2 regions of the Cyanobacterium sp. IPPAS B-1200 genome follow, and region 2 is predicted to be linked to the other one. Evidence: predicted binding sites of a transcription regulator. Region 2 holds the regulator's gene; the other holds the start of a gene.
The links. The regulator NtcA, encoded in region 2, controls nitrogen genes in cyanobacteria. The targets are predictions, from matches to a motif close to TTTGTANCNNNNGNTACAAA.

Region 1: a site for NtcA is predicted at 3,855-3,874, ahead of A5482_RS09490 (CmpA/NrtA family ABC transporter substrate-binding protein). Genes of this name have one in related genera too.

What each region holds. Positions count from the first base shown of each region.
Region 1 is NZ_CP182899.1:2,063,267-2,071,648, forward strand. Features, by position in the region: gene A5482_RS09470 (ribonuclease J) at 1-1,422, shown strand, start outside; gene A5482_RS09475 (LysE family translocator) at 1,524-2,132, opposite strand; gene aroH (chorismate mutase) at 2,233-2,628, opposite strand; gene sppA (signal peptide peptidase SppA) at 2,664-3,485, opposite strand; gene A5482_RS09490 (CmpA/NrtA family ABC transporter substrate-binding protein) at 3,944-5,248, shown strand; gene ntrB (nitrate ABC transporter permease) at 5,346-6,185, shown strand; gene A5482_RS09500 (ABC transporter ATP-binding/substrate-binding protein) at 6,314-8,314, shown strand.
Region 2 is NZ_CP182899.1:718,619-727,000, reverse strand. Features, by position in the region: gene apcB (allophycocyanin subunit beta) at 1-413, opposite strand, end outside; gene A5482_RS03255 (HhoA/HhoB/HtrA family serine endopeptidase) at 772-1,905, shown strand; gene A5482_RS03250 (M15 family metallopeptidase) at 1,983-2,693, shown strand; gene A5482_RS03245 (nitroreductase family protein) at 2,741-3,343, opposite strand; gene A5482_RS03240 (hypothetical protein) at 3,589-4,995, shown strand; gene A5482_RS03235 (molybdenum cofactor guanylyltransferase) at 4,948-5,547, opposite strand; gene A5482_RS03230 (DNA phosphorothioation-associated protein 4) at 5,812-6,267, shown strand; gene ntcA (global nitrogen regulator NtcA) at 6,275-6,952, opposite strand; gene fabI (enoyl-ACP reductase FabI) at 7,099-7,884, shown strand; gene A5482_RS03215 (TM2 domain-containing protein) at 8,103-8,382, shown strand, end outside.

The DNA.
Region 1 (8,382 bases), 1.3 Mb from region 2:
GAAGTTGTTAAAATCGGCAAACACTTCCAAGTAGAATTTATCCGCAATACCCACTCCATCGCTGATAGTTTCACCCTTGCTATCCATACCCCCGTAGGTGTTCTAATCCATACAGGGGATTATAAAGTAGATCACACCCCCGTAGATGGCGAATATTTTGACCTCCACCGCCTCGCCCAATTAGGAGAAGAAGGAATACTATGTATATTCGGAGACTCCACCAACTCTGAAGTACCTGGCTTTACCCCTTCTGAGAGATCCGTTTATCCTAACCTAGAGAAAATCTTTTTACAATCCCACGGGCGCTTATTACTTACCACCTTTGCCACCTCCGTCCATCGGGTGAATATGGTCTTAGAATTAGCTCAAAAATATAACCGTAAGGTTGCCATCGTCGGGCGCTCTATGTTGAACGTCATCGCCCATGCCCGTAATCTAGGATATATCAAATGTCCAGAAGACCTCTTTATCCCCTTGGGGGCTATGAATCGGCTTCCCGATGAACAAGTATTAATCCTCTGTACAGGCTCTCAGGGTGAAAAATTTGCTGCCATGACAAGGATTTCTAGGGGTGAACATCGCCAAGTAAAAATCCGTCAGGGAGATACTGTCATTTTCTCCGCCAATCCTATTCCAGGTAATACTATTCCCGTAGTGAACACCATTGATAGGTTAATGATGCAAGGGGCAAATGTACTTTATGGCAAAAATTTAGGGATTCACGTATCTGGCCATGGTTGCCAAGAGGATCAAAAATTAATGTTAGCCCTCACCAAACCTAAGTTTGTTGTCCCTGTCCACGGGGAACATCGTATGCTGGTTAAACACGGACAAACTGCCCAAAGTGTGGGTATTCCCCCTGAAAATATCGTTATCATTAACAATGGTGACACCATAGAATTAACCCCTGATACCATTCGCAAAGGGCCTAAGGTGCCTTCTGGTATTGAATTAGTCGATAACTCTGGTATTGTCCACAGTACCCATGTGATGGAAGAAAGAACTCAAATTGCTCAAGATGGTGTCATTACCGTAGTTGCAGCGGTTAACTATCAGGGCAGACTATTAGAAGAGCCTCAAATTAATCTTCGTGGGGTTGTTAGTAAAATTGAGATGTCCATGTTGAAACGGTTGATTAGCCGTAATGTTGATAAGACTATAGGCGATCGCATCAAGAGTGCTTTATTATTGAATGGTAATGAAGAAATCAACTGGTCGAGTATTCGTCTTGATGTAGAAGCTAGTTTAGACAGATTAATTCAAAGGGAATTAAGAAGTAATCCTTTGGTTGTCTTCATGTTACAAGTACAACCAGACATCAACGACAACAACAGCGATGATGATGATGATAACAGCGATGGGGAAAATAACGGTGATGGTAAATTTACTCGCCGTCGTCGCTCTGTAGTTACCACCTACTAATAATAATTAGGTAGATAATTCCACGATATTAAATGGGGACGTAGTACATAAACTATTGCGTCCTCATTTTATGTAAACAAACAAAAAATAAATAATTGTTTTTACTGAATAATCATAAATATACCCACACAAGTTATGATACAACCTGCGGAAATATTTATTATTTTACCCATTTTTTGATCGATTAAAAACTTTGACTTACCCGCAATAAAAGCATAAATTAATTTCACGCCTCCCACGCTCAAAATTGTTATTAAAATGATAATAAGGGTGTCAAAAAAAGAAATATTACTGACATCTACAAAAGCAGGTAAAAAACCTAGGTAAAAAAGGGTTGCTTTTTGATCTCCAAGGGTAATAAATAATCCTGTTAAAAAACTGGAAGAAAGAGATTTTATATCTGCTTTTTCGAGGACTTGATTATTAGTTTTTGCTTTAAAAATAGTAATCCCAATAAATATCAAATATATTCCGCCGATATACTTTATCAACACAAAAAAGTTTCCCATGGTGTCTTCCAAAAAAGACAATCCCCAGAGGGTAATTATGATAAAAATAATATCTCCTGCAACAATACCAAGGGTAGTAAAAAAACCATGGATAAAACCACCCCTAGCACTCTTGGCAGACACAGTTAACACACTAAGACTAGGGATTGATGCTAGTATTGTCATAGCCCCAAATAAACCCAGAATGTTAGCCCAAGTCATATTAAAAATTGATATTTAAAAATAACGTTTTTTTGACAACAACACAGTTAAAACGAAAAAATTATAAATACAATACTGAGATATTAAAACCTCATTATTCTTAATATCTGGAAAATTGAGCCAAACTCCAATCAGGGCGCAAATTTTGGGCTTTGCGTAAATAAGGGTGATAAATTTCGCTAGGAGGTTTGGTGGTGTTGAAGTAAATTAGAACTCTGATACAACGCTCTAGGCTACCTTCTACCTTCATTTGTTGTAAGTCGAGGAGGGGTACATTGGCCCAGTGGGGACGCTCCCGTGCGATCGCAGCAGGGAAGGCTATATCTAAATCAGGGGTAGCAGTAAAAATAACACTAATGACATCATCATAATCAAGTTGATTGCGAGTCTCAATTTCCATCATCAACTCACTGATAGCATCTCTCATGGCATCAATAGTATTACTCTGAGCTGTAGTTGCCCCTCTAATTGCCCGTACTTTCCACATGGGTGACATTACTCCTTTCCCGACTGAATGCGAATGATCATAAACTAAGGACGATATAACCATAAAGGTTGTCCATTGGTTGCAACTTCAAATTCTAACCAATTAATAGCTGAACCTACACCTGATTTTACCTGACTACGACCATTAAGCAAACGATTAATTAATGGTTTTGGTTCCTCGATAGTGTCGCATTCGGTTTTTTCAGGATCCAGTTTAACCAACTCACAAGCCCAACGACGGGCATCTTCTTCTCCACCGAGTCTATCTACCAATCCTAATTTTAAAGCCTGTTCTCCGCTAAAAATACGACCATCAGCAAAACTCTTCACTGTTTCTACAGATAGATTACGTCCTTCGGCAACGGTTTGCACAAACTGTTCATAACTGCTGTCAATCAGTTGTTGTAAAATTTCCCTTTCTTCTGGGCTTAAATTGCGATCAAAGGACAATATATCTTTATAAGGGCCAGATTTTATCACCTGAAAAGATACCCCTACTTTATCCAACAACTTTTCTAGGTTATTACCCCGAATGATAACCCCGATACTGCCTGTAATGGTGCCAGGGTTGGAAACAATGTGATTTACCCCTACCCCAATATAAACTCCTCCAGATGCAGAGATATTACCAAAACTAGCAACTATCTTGATTTTCTCTCCCAACTTTCTCAGGGCTGAATATATTTCCTGAGAGTCCGCAACAGTACCTCCGGGGGAGTCGATGCGCAATAGTAGGGCTGGATATTTTTTCTCTTCAACAGTTTTTAATGCTTCTAAAACCTGTACACGGGTACTTGAGCCGATAGCTCCATTAATTTCAATTTTGGCAATTTTCTTTTTTGTGTTGGGTTTAAAGGGCCAGATCATTCTTATTTTTTTACGGATTCTTTGATGGTAGTATGAAAACTCCCCTGATTATAGCAAGGTTAAGGATGGGATCAACTTATCTTTGGTTAAAAAGTCCCTTATTTTCAGTTACTTATTAATAAATCCCACTACTTTTCATCGTTACAAAATAGATCCTCTTCTACAATCATCACAGATTTTATTTTATTTTCCGATTTTTATTGATCCACAAAATCGCATTCTGAATATTTCATTCTTTTTTTTTACCCTATTCTTCTTTCCCACAATCCCCTACCCTTATTCAGCAACAGTAAATTTCAATATCAATCATAGAGAAAAGTATGCGTTTTTATCATTTTATTTTAGCATTTAATTCATATAAAACTGCGGATGGTAACAATTGATACCGAGAAATAATTGTAAAGAAAATATAAATTTAACAACGATTTAATTAATATGTCTTAACGTAGCGAAGAAAAATGAGCAGATTATCCCGCAGAAAATTCCTTGTCACCAGTGGTTTAACAGCCGTAGGAGCGGCCATATTACATGGTTGCGGTGCAGACAATGGCACAACAACCGTCGAACAAGTAGAAACCATTGACATGGGAGAAAACGCTCCCGAAACCACTTCTGCCAAGTTTGGTTTTATCGCCCTCACCGATGCTTCTCCCTTGATTATTGCCCTAGAAAAAGGGATTTTTGCCAAATATGGTATGACCGATGTGGAAGTATTAAAACAAGCCTCTTGGCCCGTTACTCGAGATAATATTGAGTTAGGTTCGGCGGGTGGTGGTATTGACGGGGCGCACATTCTAACTCCCATGCCCTACCAGATGACATTGGGAACCACCACTAATCAACCTGTACCGATGTATATTTTGGCTCGTCTCAATACCAATGGTCAAGCAATTTCCGTTAGTAACGCTTTCCCTGATATAACCTTGGATTCTGCCGAAAGATTACAAGAGGCGGTGGCTCAAGCTACTGCGGAAGGTAGGGACTTCACCGCAGCGATGACTTTTCCTGGGGGGACTCACGATTTATGGATGCGTTATTGGTTAGCAGCTAACGGTGTTAATCCTGACGGTGATGCTTCCGTGGTACCTGTACCCCCTCCACAAATGGTGGCAAATATGAGAACGAATACCATGGATACCTTCTGTGTAGGAGAGCCTTGGAATGCTCAGTTGGTAGGACAAGGGGAAGGATATTCTGCCCTTGTGACTGGGGAGTTATGGAACAATCATCCCGAAAAAGCCTTTGCGATGCGTAAAGATTGGGTTGACCAAAATCCAAAAGCGGCTCGTGCTTTGTTGATGGCGGTTTTAGAAGCTCAACAATGGTGCGATCGCCCCGAAAACATCGAAGAAATGTGTCAAATAGTATCCCAAAACAGATGGTTTAGAGTACCTTACGAAGACATCGTCGAAAGATCTAAAGGAAATATTGATTTTGGTACAGGGAGAGTAGAAGAAAACTTTGAATATGCCATGAAATTCTGGCGCGACAACGCTTCCTATCCCTATAAAAGTCATGACCTATGGTTTTTAACCGAAAATATCCGTTGGGGTTATATTCCTGCGGATACCGACACCCAAGCCCTCGTAGATGAGGTTAATAGAGAAGACTTGTGGAGAGAAGCCGCCGAGGCGATCGGCACTCCCGCCGATCAAATCCCCACCGAAACATCAAGGGGAGTGGAAACCTTCTTTGATGGCACTACCTTTGATCCCGAGAATCCTCAAGCCTACTTAGATAGTCTCGAATTCAAAGCAATTTAAAAAAAAGGTTTTAGGTGTTAGGTATTTATGGGAGTAATAAGACATTTATGAAAGTCAAACTCCCCTGTTATCAATTATCAATTATTAATTAAATATCATGGTTGCTCAAACAGGTTCACTCAAAAAAAATAATCCGATCAATTCTGTCTTAAAAGCTGTTTTCAAATCTCCTCAAAAAATTATCGCGCCTATTGTCGCTTTATTTATTCTGTTAGTTATCTGGCAAATCCTAGCATCCCCCGAAGATATGGCATTACCTACTCCCATCGAAGTAATCCAAGACACTTGGGATCCCTACATCATTGATCCTTTCTTTGATAACGGCGGGGTTGACAAAGGATTATTTTGGCAAATTCTTGCCAGTTTAAGAAGAGTCGCCATTGGTTTTTCTCTCGCCACCGTTGTGGGTATTGCCTTGGGAATTTTAATTGGTAGTAACAAATTATTTTACTCCGCCCTTGACCCCATATTTCAGGTACTAAGAACCATCCCCCCCCTTGCATGGTTACCCATTTCCCTCGCCGCCATGCGTCAGGCTGATCCTAGTGCTATTTTTGTAATTTTTATCACTGCAATTTGGCCCATCATTATCAACACCACCGTAGGAGTGCAACAAATTCCCCAAGATTATCGTAATGTTTCTAGGGTATTGCATCTTTCTAAAATTACATTCTTTTTCAATATCCTTATTCCTTCCACCCTTCCCTATATTTTCACTGGCCTAAAAATCGGTATCGGCTTATCTTGGTTAGCAATTATTGCCGCAGAAATGTTGGTAGGTGGTGTGGGTATCGGTTTCTTTATCTGGGATGCCTACAACAGCGGTTTTATGTCAGAAATCATTATTGCCCTCATCTATGTGGGAATTATTGGCTTACTTCTCGATCGCCTCGTAAGTTTTATTGCTTCCTTAGTGGTTGCCGAAGAACAAAAGTAGAGTTTAGGGAATGGGAACAGGGAATGGTTAAACGATATTTAAAATCAACACTTCTCTGTTTTTAGCTCCTCCAGTGCATATAAAAGTTTTTATTATCAATAATCCATTATCCATTATCAATTATTATCATGTCTTCATTTATAGAAATTGATCAACTAGACAAAGTATTCCCCCTCCCCGATGGCGGTCAATATATCGCCCTCAAAAATATTGATTTAAAAATCAAAAAAGGGGAATTTATCTCTCTCATCGGACACTCTGGGTGCGGTAAATCCACCCTTTTAAATATGGTATCAGGGTTAGACTTGCCTAGTAATGGCGGGGTAATCCTTGAGGGAAGACAAATTCAAGGGCCAGGGCCCGATCGCATGGTAGTCTTTCAAAACTACTCCCTCCTGCCATGGTTGAGCGTAAGGCAAAATATCGCCTTGGCAGTCAATGAGGTGATGAAAGATTTATCCCCCGCCGAGAAAAAAGCCGTAGTCAATCAGGCCATTACCATGGTGGGTTTACGCCATGCTGCCAACAAAAAACCTGGTCAACTATCGGGGGGTATGAAACAGCGCGTTGCGATCGCCCGTGCCTTAGCCATTAAACCCAAAGTATTACTACTAGACGAACCCTTTGGAGCATTGGATGCCCTCACCAGAGGTAACCTACAAGAAAAGTTAATGGAAATTGTGGAGCAGAACCATGTAACGACCATTATGGTAACCCATGATGTGGATGAAGCCCTATTATTATCAGATCGGGTAGTGATGCTCACCACAGGACCAGAAGCCCATATTGGGCAAATCCTCGAAGTACCGATCCCCCGTCCACGACACCGCCTAGAGGTAGTAAATCACCCCAGTTACTACGCCCTACGTAACGACATGGTCTACTTCCTCAACCAACAAAAACGATCCAACAAAACCAAAACTGTGGTGGGTCCTCTTACCATCGCCGCCAATGGCTTAGAAAAAATCAACCTCAATTTGGGCTTTATGCCCCTTACCGATTCTGCACCCCTCATCATTGCCAAAGAAAAAGGTTTCTTTGAGGAGGAAGGATTAAGCCAAGTTACCCTTAGCCGTGAGAAAAGTTGGAAAACTATCTGCTCTGGGGTAGTCGAAGATCGCCTTGATGGGGCTTCTATGTTGGCAGGAATGCCCCTGAGTATGACCCTTGGGGCAAGGAATAAAACTCCTGTTTCCGTGGTGACAGCCATGGTACTAAGTCGTAATGGTAACTCTATTACTTTAAGTAAAAAATTCGCTCAACAAGGAGTAAAAACCCTCGAAGACTTACAAAGAGCGATCGCCTCTACCCCCGACGCAGTCCACACTTTTGGCATGGTTCACCCCTCCTCCATGCACAACCTCATGTTACGTTACTGGTTAGCCTCTGGAGGCATCGATCCTGATCAGGATGTGGCTCTTTCCGTCATTCCCCCTGCCCAAATGGTAGCAAACCTCAAGGCAGGAAACATTGATGGTTATTGTGTGGGAGAGCCTTGGAACACCCATTCCGTGTTGGACGATTATGGATATGTCATCGCCACCGACTTAGATATATGGGCAAGTCACCCCGAAAAAGTGTTGGGAGTCAAAGAAGAATGGGCCAATAAATATCCCCTTACCCATATCGCCTTGATTAAAGCCCTCATCAGAGCCTGTGAATATTGCGATGATCGCCGTAACCGTCAAGAAATTTTAGAAATTTTGGCAAAATCAGAATATTTAGGAGTATCCCCAGAATACCTCAAACCAGGTTTTACAGACCCCTATCGCCGTAACTTAGAAGATGAACCAGAAAATCTTTTCCGTTACAATCAATTTTTTGTAGATCAAGCCAATTACCCCTCCCGCTCAGAGGGATTATGGGTACTAACCCAGTTGGCAAGATGGGGTTATATATCCTTCCCTCGCAACTGGATCGAGGTACTAGAAAGGGTGCGCCGTCCCGATCTTTTAGGGGAGGCTTTACGTCAGTTAAATTTACCTGATTCTGCTCCCAGTCGTCAGAATATAACCTTCTTTGATGGTATGGTATTCAATCCTGATGATCCCCTCGGCTACCTTGAAAGACTTAGTATTAAACGAGATTTTCGAGTCTCGGAGGTACTTTTGGATCAACCAGTAGGATAGTTTTTCAACCATGATCTTTCTTAATAAGGCAAAAGAACTAAGAATGGACAATTAATTTTTTTCTTTCC
Region 2 (8,382 bases):
ATGTCTTTCATGATTTGAATACCTCTGACGGTAGGACCAATGGGTACACCGAGGGAGTTATAAGTTTCTCTTAACCCTTGCAATACACGTTCGTCCAATACACTGGTATCCCCTGCAATGAGGGCATAACTGACATAACGTAAGTAGTAGTCCATATCCCGTAAACAAGCCGAATAACGGCGGGTGGTATAAGCATTGCCCCCAGCGCGAATAAGTTCGGGTACTTCTTCAAATAGTTGTTTTCCCGCATTTAAAACTAACTCAGGGGAGTTGGCATTAATAACATTGGCGATTTGAATTCTAGCAGTGCCAGATTGAAAGTAAGATTTTAAAGAATCAATGGCATCTCTATCAAGATAACGCCCTGATACATCATAGTTTTTTATTAAGCTAGTTACGGCATCGAGTAACATTTTTTTCTCCCAACAAATATTTTAATTTTTAACTATTAAAGAGTTATATTTTATTTTAATCTTGATCCTGACTGGCTCGTCAACATCATTAAGACTAATTATTTCATACTTTCCCTCGGGTTAAGTTTACCCTGTGGGTGCTGTGTCACAAAACCTGAGTGCGATTTCCAAGGGATCTGCTAAATTATCCCAAAAAATAGACTTAAAAAACAGATTTCGGGAAAACACTACAAATAACTTTCCCTAGGAAAACTATTTCTAGCTATACAATAGGAATCATAAACAGCGAGACTATTATCTTATTTCTACACCTAGATTGATAAGAAAAGTATCAAATCTTTACATATTTTCTAATTTTATGGCTATTGTTTCTTCACTCAAAAAATTAATTTCTACCCTAGCTTTATCCCTGATAGTAAGTTGGGGATTGTTTGTTTCTCCTTCTATGGCTTTGCCCACAGACATCAGCGCCGATAGCTTTGTGGCTCAGGCGGTAGAAAAAACGGGAGATGCGGTGGTGCGCATCGATACGGAAAAGGTGGTTAGTGGTGGTTTTGGTTTTGCTCCTTTTATGGATGATCCCATGTTAAGCCCGTTTTTTGGTAATGGTTTGTCAGGAAGAATGCCCCAAGAAAGAAAAGTGGCGGGGCAAGGTTCAGGATTTATTGTCGATAGTTCAGGTATTATTTTGACTAATGCTCATGTGGTCAGTGATGCGGATAAGGTGACTATTACTCTTAAAGATGGGCGCAAGTTTTCTGGGGAGGTGACAGGGACGGATCAAATTACTGATTTGGCGGTGTTAAAGGTGGATTCTCAGGGAGAACTTTTACCCGCCGCGGTGTTGGGAGATTCTGGAGCGGTAAAGGTGGGGGACTGGGCGATCGCCGTTGGCAACCCCGTAGGCTTAGACAATACAGTAACTCTAGGTATTATTAGCACCCTTCATCGCTCTTCTTCGGAGGTGGGTATTTCTGATAAAAGAATCGACTTTTTACAAACCGATGCAGCCATCAATCCTGGTAACTCAGGAGGCCCTTTGTTGAATGCTCAAGGGGAAGTAATCGGCATTAATACCGCTATTCGTGCCGATGCCATGGGAATTGGTTTTGCCATCCCCATCAACAAAGCGAAGGAAATTCAAAATACCCTTGCCATGGGTGGAGAAGTACCTCATCCCTATGTGGGTATTCAGATGGTCAATGTTACCCCTGATTTGGCGCGGGAAAACAATGAGAATCCTAATTCTGCTTTTATGATTCCTGAAGTAGAGGGGATTTTGGTGGTGCAGGTATTGTCTAATACCCCTGCATCGGAAGCGGGAATTCGTCGGGGAGATGTGGTGGTAAAAGTGAATAATAGCCCCATCGGTGATGCGGCAGAGCTGCAAAATTTGGTGGAAAAAACTGGGGTTGATAAAAATATCCGTTTTTCTGTGGTTAGGGGCGATCGCACTTTAGATCTTAATCTTAAAACTGCACAGTTAAGATAATTGATAATTGAGAATGGATAATTGATAATGAGTTTTTATGATTTAATATCTGAACCCTAACTCCTAATACTTAAACGATGGAAAAACCTTATCAAAAAATAGCGATTCAAGAGTGTGGAGAGGCATTAATCGCCATTCCTGAAGATTTATTTCTGGTGGAAAGTCCTCCACCTTACCAAAAATTAGGAGCTGATTATGGGGGCAAGTCTCCCTATTATTTACGTCAAAGTGTTGTTGATGGTTTAATTGTTGCCCAAGAAAAATTACAACGGTTGAAGCCCCAATGGCGATTAAAAATTTTTGATGCTTATCGCCCCATATTAGTACAACAGTTTATGGTGGATTACACTTTTAAACAGGTTTGCGACATGAAGGGTTTAAACCAACATCAGTTAAATTCTACCCAAGAAAAAGAAGTTTATGAGGAGGTATATAAAATTTGGGCGATACCTAGCCATAATCCTCTCACTCCTCCTCCCCATAGTACGGGGGCTGCGGTAGATTTAACTTTATTGGATGAAAAGGGGCAAGAGGTTGATATGGGAGGAGAAATTGATGAGTTGTCGGGGCGATCGCACCCTAATCATTATCAACATAGTTCAAACTCCCTTGAACAAGGGTATCACCGCCATCGACAAATACTTTTACAAGCCATGGAGGAGGGCGGTTTTCTCCGTCATCCTGGGGAGTGGTGGCATTTTTCCCAAGGGGATCAAATGTGGGCATGGTTACAAAATTCGGTTAATCCCTCCCTGAGGGCGATCGCAAAATATGGCAGTGTGGAGTAGGAAATCATTAAAACCCCTTGCCGATAAGTCTCTCACAGATAAATCAATTAGAAACTATCAAAACTAACTACTTCAGAGAAATCTAACTGTCCAGCACGAGGATTTGCCCCTTGAGTAGCCTTTCCAACCACAATCATAAAAGAAAGAATATAATCTTCGGGTAGGTTAATAATTTCTGCCACCTTCGTAGGGTCAAAACCAATCATAGGACAGGTATCATAACCCATTGCCTTCGCTGCCAACATGATATTTTGTCCAGCCATTCCAGAAGAACGCATCACCTCATCTCTTTGTAACTGAGGTTTATCATTATAAAAACCACCAATCATAGGCACAATCTGGTTTTGTACGGCTTCAGGGGTATTACGCCAATATCTCTGAGGATTTTTTTCAGAAGCCTTTAAATCTCCGCAAATGACAACCACAATGGAAGCATCACTGACTTGAGCTTGATTAAAAGAAACAGCTTTTAATTTGTCCTTAATTTCTTGATCTTTAACAACTACAAAACGCCAATTTTGCATATTAAAGGAGGTAGGAGAAAGCAAAGCCTGTTCCATTAGGGTATTGATTTCAGAGTCAGTCATTTTATGACTAGGATCATACTTTTTGATTGATCTTCTTTCTCTAATAGCTGTTAAAGTATCCATAAAATATTTTTTAGTTGATGATTTACTACTTAACATTACTTAATATAGCAAGTTATTCGATGGATAATTAAAAATAAAAAATTGAAAAGTAAGGCTAGGAACAGTAAATTATGAATGGATGTAAGTTTATTGGAGTATGATTTAATCTCAGAAACACCCAAGGAAATATATTTTTTTCATATTTTGATTTAGCTTTTCTATTCCTGTCAATTTTTTTCATATTCACTAATTATCAATTATTCATCATGGGTTGGTTAACTAAAACTTCTCTCACTGTCGCTTTTTTGTTTTTGCCTGAAATTGTCTCTCCTATGGTTAAAGATAGTTTCTGTGGTTTAAGGGCGATCGCAAATCAGGCTAGTAATTTCGGCAACCGTGGCAATAACGGCGTAACAGGGGCTGATGGCTCAAACGGTAGAAACAGCGAGAGCATTACTATTTTTGCCGACGGCTCACCTCTAAACCTTAATTTGGCAGGACAAAACGGCACCACAGGGCAAATTGGCACCAATGGCACTAGGGCATTATGCGAAAGCCAACCTAATAACCCCAGTCAAAACCTACAGGGTGCTAGGGGCGGTGATGGTGGAGATGGCGGTAATGGTGGCGATGGCGGTAACGGTGGAAATCTCACTATTTATGCTACCAATCGAGAAGATTTGAGACAGATTTCGGTAAATGCTTCCCCCGGGCAAGGAGGAGACGGCGGAGACGGTGGCCGTGGGGGGGATGGTTGCCAGTGTAGTCAATCATTTTGGACGGTGGAAAGTTGTACAGGTACTCCAGGGACTCCTAGTTATAGCTGTGGAACTCAAGAATTTCGTTGTACCAATGGTGATACGGGGCAGAATGGTCGCTCTGGGAGGGCTGGAAGGACTGGAAATCAGGGTAGTTTGACCTTAATTAATAGTAGTACCCCTTTACCTCCTGATCGTCTCAGTGCTTCTGTAACCATGGCAGAATTGAAGGATAGAGGTTTTAGTTTATCAAAAAACATTTGGGAAAATCGTACAGGGGCAGGAAATTTATTTGCTTCTGGTTCTATAATTGCTGATCAATATTTGGAATTGGTAGAAAGGGTAGAAAATTCCGTGGTAATGATTTGGAATGCCCCCCAACCTTTTGAGGATTTTGGCGATCGCACTGTAACCTTAAATTTACAAGATGATCGTACTGTCAACATAAATTTTCCCGATGACATCTGGTTACAAACCAATGTAGTACCAAAAAATCAAGTCACAGAAGTATTTGTTTTCAATGCCATCCGAGCTAGTGAAACCACCAGATTAGCAAGTGAAGGTATTTCAGGATTGGGTTTAGGAGTACAAATGGAAATAGTTGACCAAGCCCAAATTTCTGACATCATGAACACCAGCTTTAAAATTAGGTATAGCACATCTTCATCTTCTCGTAATATAAATCTGAGACAAAGAAGCGATTATACCCTGCGCTACGAAGGAGAAATACCAGCACAATTTGTTAATTATCAGAATAACCGATTTATTGTTAATATTGGTGAATTAGATATTGATCCTCGTCACCTACAGGCCGACACTTCTATCCAAATTGAACTAGAAATTACCCGCACCTTTGGGGAAAATCAGTCAACCCAAACCATTACCGAAAGAAGAGTCCTCGGCCCATTTCGCTAAATCTTCTGGACTGTTGCAATTATATAAAACCCTCTTATCTTTTACCTTAAGGGGGCTTACTTTTTCCTGTTTTAACCATCCCTGAAAGGACTTATTTCCCTCATTAATTGATTTTTTTAAGGATGGAAGACAACTATGGCGGTAAAAACCACATAAACACTCCCACCCTTTTTCATGGGGCGGTAACAAAGCAATTGTTTCGGGTGATACTGTGGATAATAGTTTTAACCATGATTTTATTTCTTGACTATGAAGGTAAATTAAATCACAGGGTAATAGTAAAACCCATTCAGTTTTGATGAAAGATAATCCATGGCAAAAAGCGATTAAAGGCCCTTGGTAGGGGTAAGATTCAATGATAAATTTAGTAGTATTCGGAAAAATAGACTGATATGGATGTTCTGAGGAGGTAATTATAAATACTTGATCACTTAATTCTGTAGCGATTTCGTAAGTTTTAGTCAACAAATATTGTCCATCAATAGTTATTAAAGCCTTATCGAAGCCCATACGGGAGCTTTTTCCCCCTGCTAAAATCAACACAGAAATCATATTATTTAACTGACGTTACGCACTCATTTATAAGTTAGGTTTTATCTGTAAATTTTAACAAGGGGCTTAAGCCCCTTGCCCAACTCCTAGCCCCTGCCCCAACACGTGTATGAACATAGGGTGAACATCCAACGCTTTTACTACCTCAAAATGATTAATTATATTTTTGCGTAACATCAGTTATTTAAAATCTTTGGTACAAACAATGTTGGATAAATTAAAGTTTAATTATCAAGTAATTATCCATTTTTGATTAATAAAAATATGGCTAGTAGGATTAGGATTGACCAAAATAAAGCATCTTTCGTGCAGAGTTTAATTTTAAATAGTGATAACCCAGAGGGGATATTTGAAACCTATGCTGATATTGTGGCATTTGCTGCGGCGGTGGGTAAAAAATATGATTATCGTTCACCCCTTGAACATATAGCCCAAGAGCCTTCCCCTATTAGTTATGATGTTTTCATGTCCCGTGGTTATGATTTATTAATTAATGTTTTGGCAATCACCGCCATGGGTAATTTAGATGTATTTTCGGAGAATGGGGGGCATGAGGATAAGATAAATATTTTTGAACAATATGCCAATGGCGGTTTATCTTATTTACAAGAACAGTTAACAGGGGCGATCGATTATCAGGAAAGACTTTTGCTGCTTTTGAATAAAGAAAGACACAATACAAATCCTACCCAAGAGTTTGATTTAAGTCGTTTTTTGTAACATTCCTTTAGGCGAATTGTTGGCTGAGGGCAACGGGGTTATGGACGGTGATTTTCTTCTTGGTAATGGAAATCATGCCATCTTGGCGGAGTTCTCCTAATAGTCTGGTAACGGTTACACGGGTTGAACCGATCGCCTCTGCGATCGCCTGATGGGACAATTTAAGATCAATAGTAATACCATTTAGGCTAGGAATACCAAAATCACGACAGAGAATCAAAAGAAAACTGACCAAACGGGAAGCCATATCACGGTGGGCAAGGGTTTCAATCATCATTTCTGTTTGCAAAATACGGGAAGACAAACCCTGCAACATCAGACGAGATAACTCAGGATTTTCCTTTAAAGAACGTTGGAAATGCTCAATGGGAGCGGATAATAATTCCACAGGGGTAAAAGCTACAGCATGGTAAAAGCGATCGCTCTTTTGCCCCGTAATCAAAGATAAAACCCCAAAAACACTATTTTCCCTCAAAAGAGCCACAGTAATCTCCTCTCCAGCCTCATAGAGACGAGATAACTTCACCGCCCCCTTAACTAAAAAATAGACCCTTTCCGCAGGATCTCCAGGAAAAAAAATAGTTTTACCCCGTTCAAACTTTTCCATCACAGGGGTGTACATTCCCCCTCCTATTTGACGAAATACCGAGGCGAGGGGTTGCTCTTGAGTAGGTATTGGTTGCATAGACAGTAGTTAATATTTAATAATTGATCGTGCAAATGACGCTTTCTATAAGAAAATAGCTTAAGTGTAAACTAGATAACCATTTTATCGTTTAATCGCTTTAACAGACCATTGTCTTTTATTTCAACCAATAAAATTTATTAATTATGTTAGATTTAACAGGAAAAAACGCCCTCATTACAGGTATTGCCAACAATCGCTCCATTGCATGGGGTATTGCTCAACAATTACACAAAGCAGGGGCAAACATCGGCGTTACCTACTTACCTGATGAAAAAGGACGTTTTCAAAAAAAAGTAGGAGAATTAGTAGAACCCCTTAATCCCAGTGTTTTCTTACCTTGTAATGTCCAAGACGACGCTCAAATTGAAGAAACTTTTAACGCAATCAAAGAGAAATGGGGCAAAATTGACATTCTCATTCACTGTTTAGCCTTCGCCCAAAAAGATGACTTAACGGGTGATTTTAGCAACACTTCCCGTGATGGTTTTAAAACTGCCCTTGATATTAGTGCTTACTCCCTAACCAGTCTTGCCCAAGCTGCCAAGCCATTATTAACCGATGGGGCAAGTATTGTTACCCTTACCTATCTTGGTGGTGTAAAAGTAATCCCTAATTACAACGTGATGGGTATTGCCAAATCTGCCCTAGAAATGAGTGTGCGTTATTTAGCTGCCGAATTAGGTTCCCAAAATGTGAGAGTTAATGCTATTTCCGCCGGGCCTATTCGTACCCTTGCATCTTCTGCGGTAGGGGGTATCCTCGATATGATTCACCATGTAGAAGCCACTGCCCCCCTCAAGCGCACGGTTACTCAAACGGAGGTAGGTAATGCGGCCGCTTTCCTTTGTAGTGATTTATCCAGTGGTATTACTGGGCAGGTTATCTATGTGGATGCTGGTTATGAAATTATGGGCATGAGTCAAGGGTAAGTCTTTTTATTCTTAATTCTTGTTCGTAACTGTCCCTCTTCCTTTTGGGTGGGGGGCTTTTTTTATCGAAAAAATTCGGTCAAAATTTTAGTTAAATTAACTGCAGTGCATGGTTTTGGGATTGCTTTTTGTTGCATGACGGCACAAAAAAGAAAAAGACAAGTCACAATGGAAGGGTAGAAATATTTTATTGCGGTATTTTTTTCGGAGGCAGATTGATGAATAATGTTCCCACCAGTTATCTATTTTGGTTATTTTGGTTAGCTGGTTTTGCTGGAATACATCGTATTTATAATAAAAAGTACGTCAGTGGACTATTTTGGCTATGTACTTTTGGGGTTTTTGGCATCGGACAAATATTAGATCTTTTTTTGATGTCTGATATGGTGGAGGAGCATAATTGGAAAATGCAAAGAAGATTAGGGATGAGTCCTGAAGAAAAATATTTGGCGGGAGGGTTTCATGCACCTAATCAAATTTATACTCCTTCGACACATC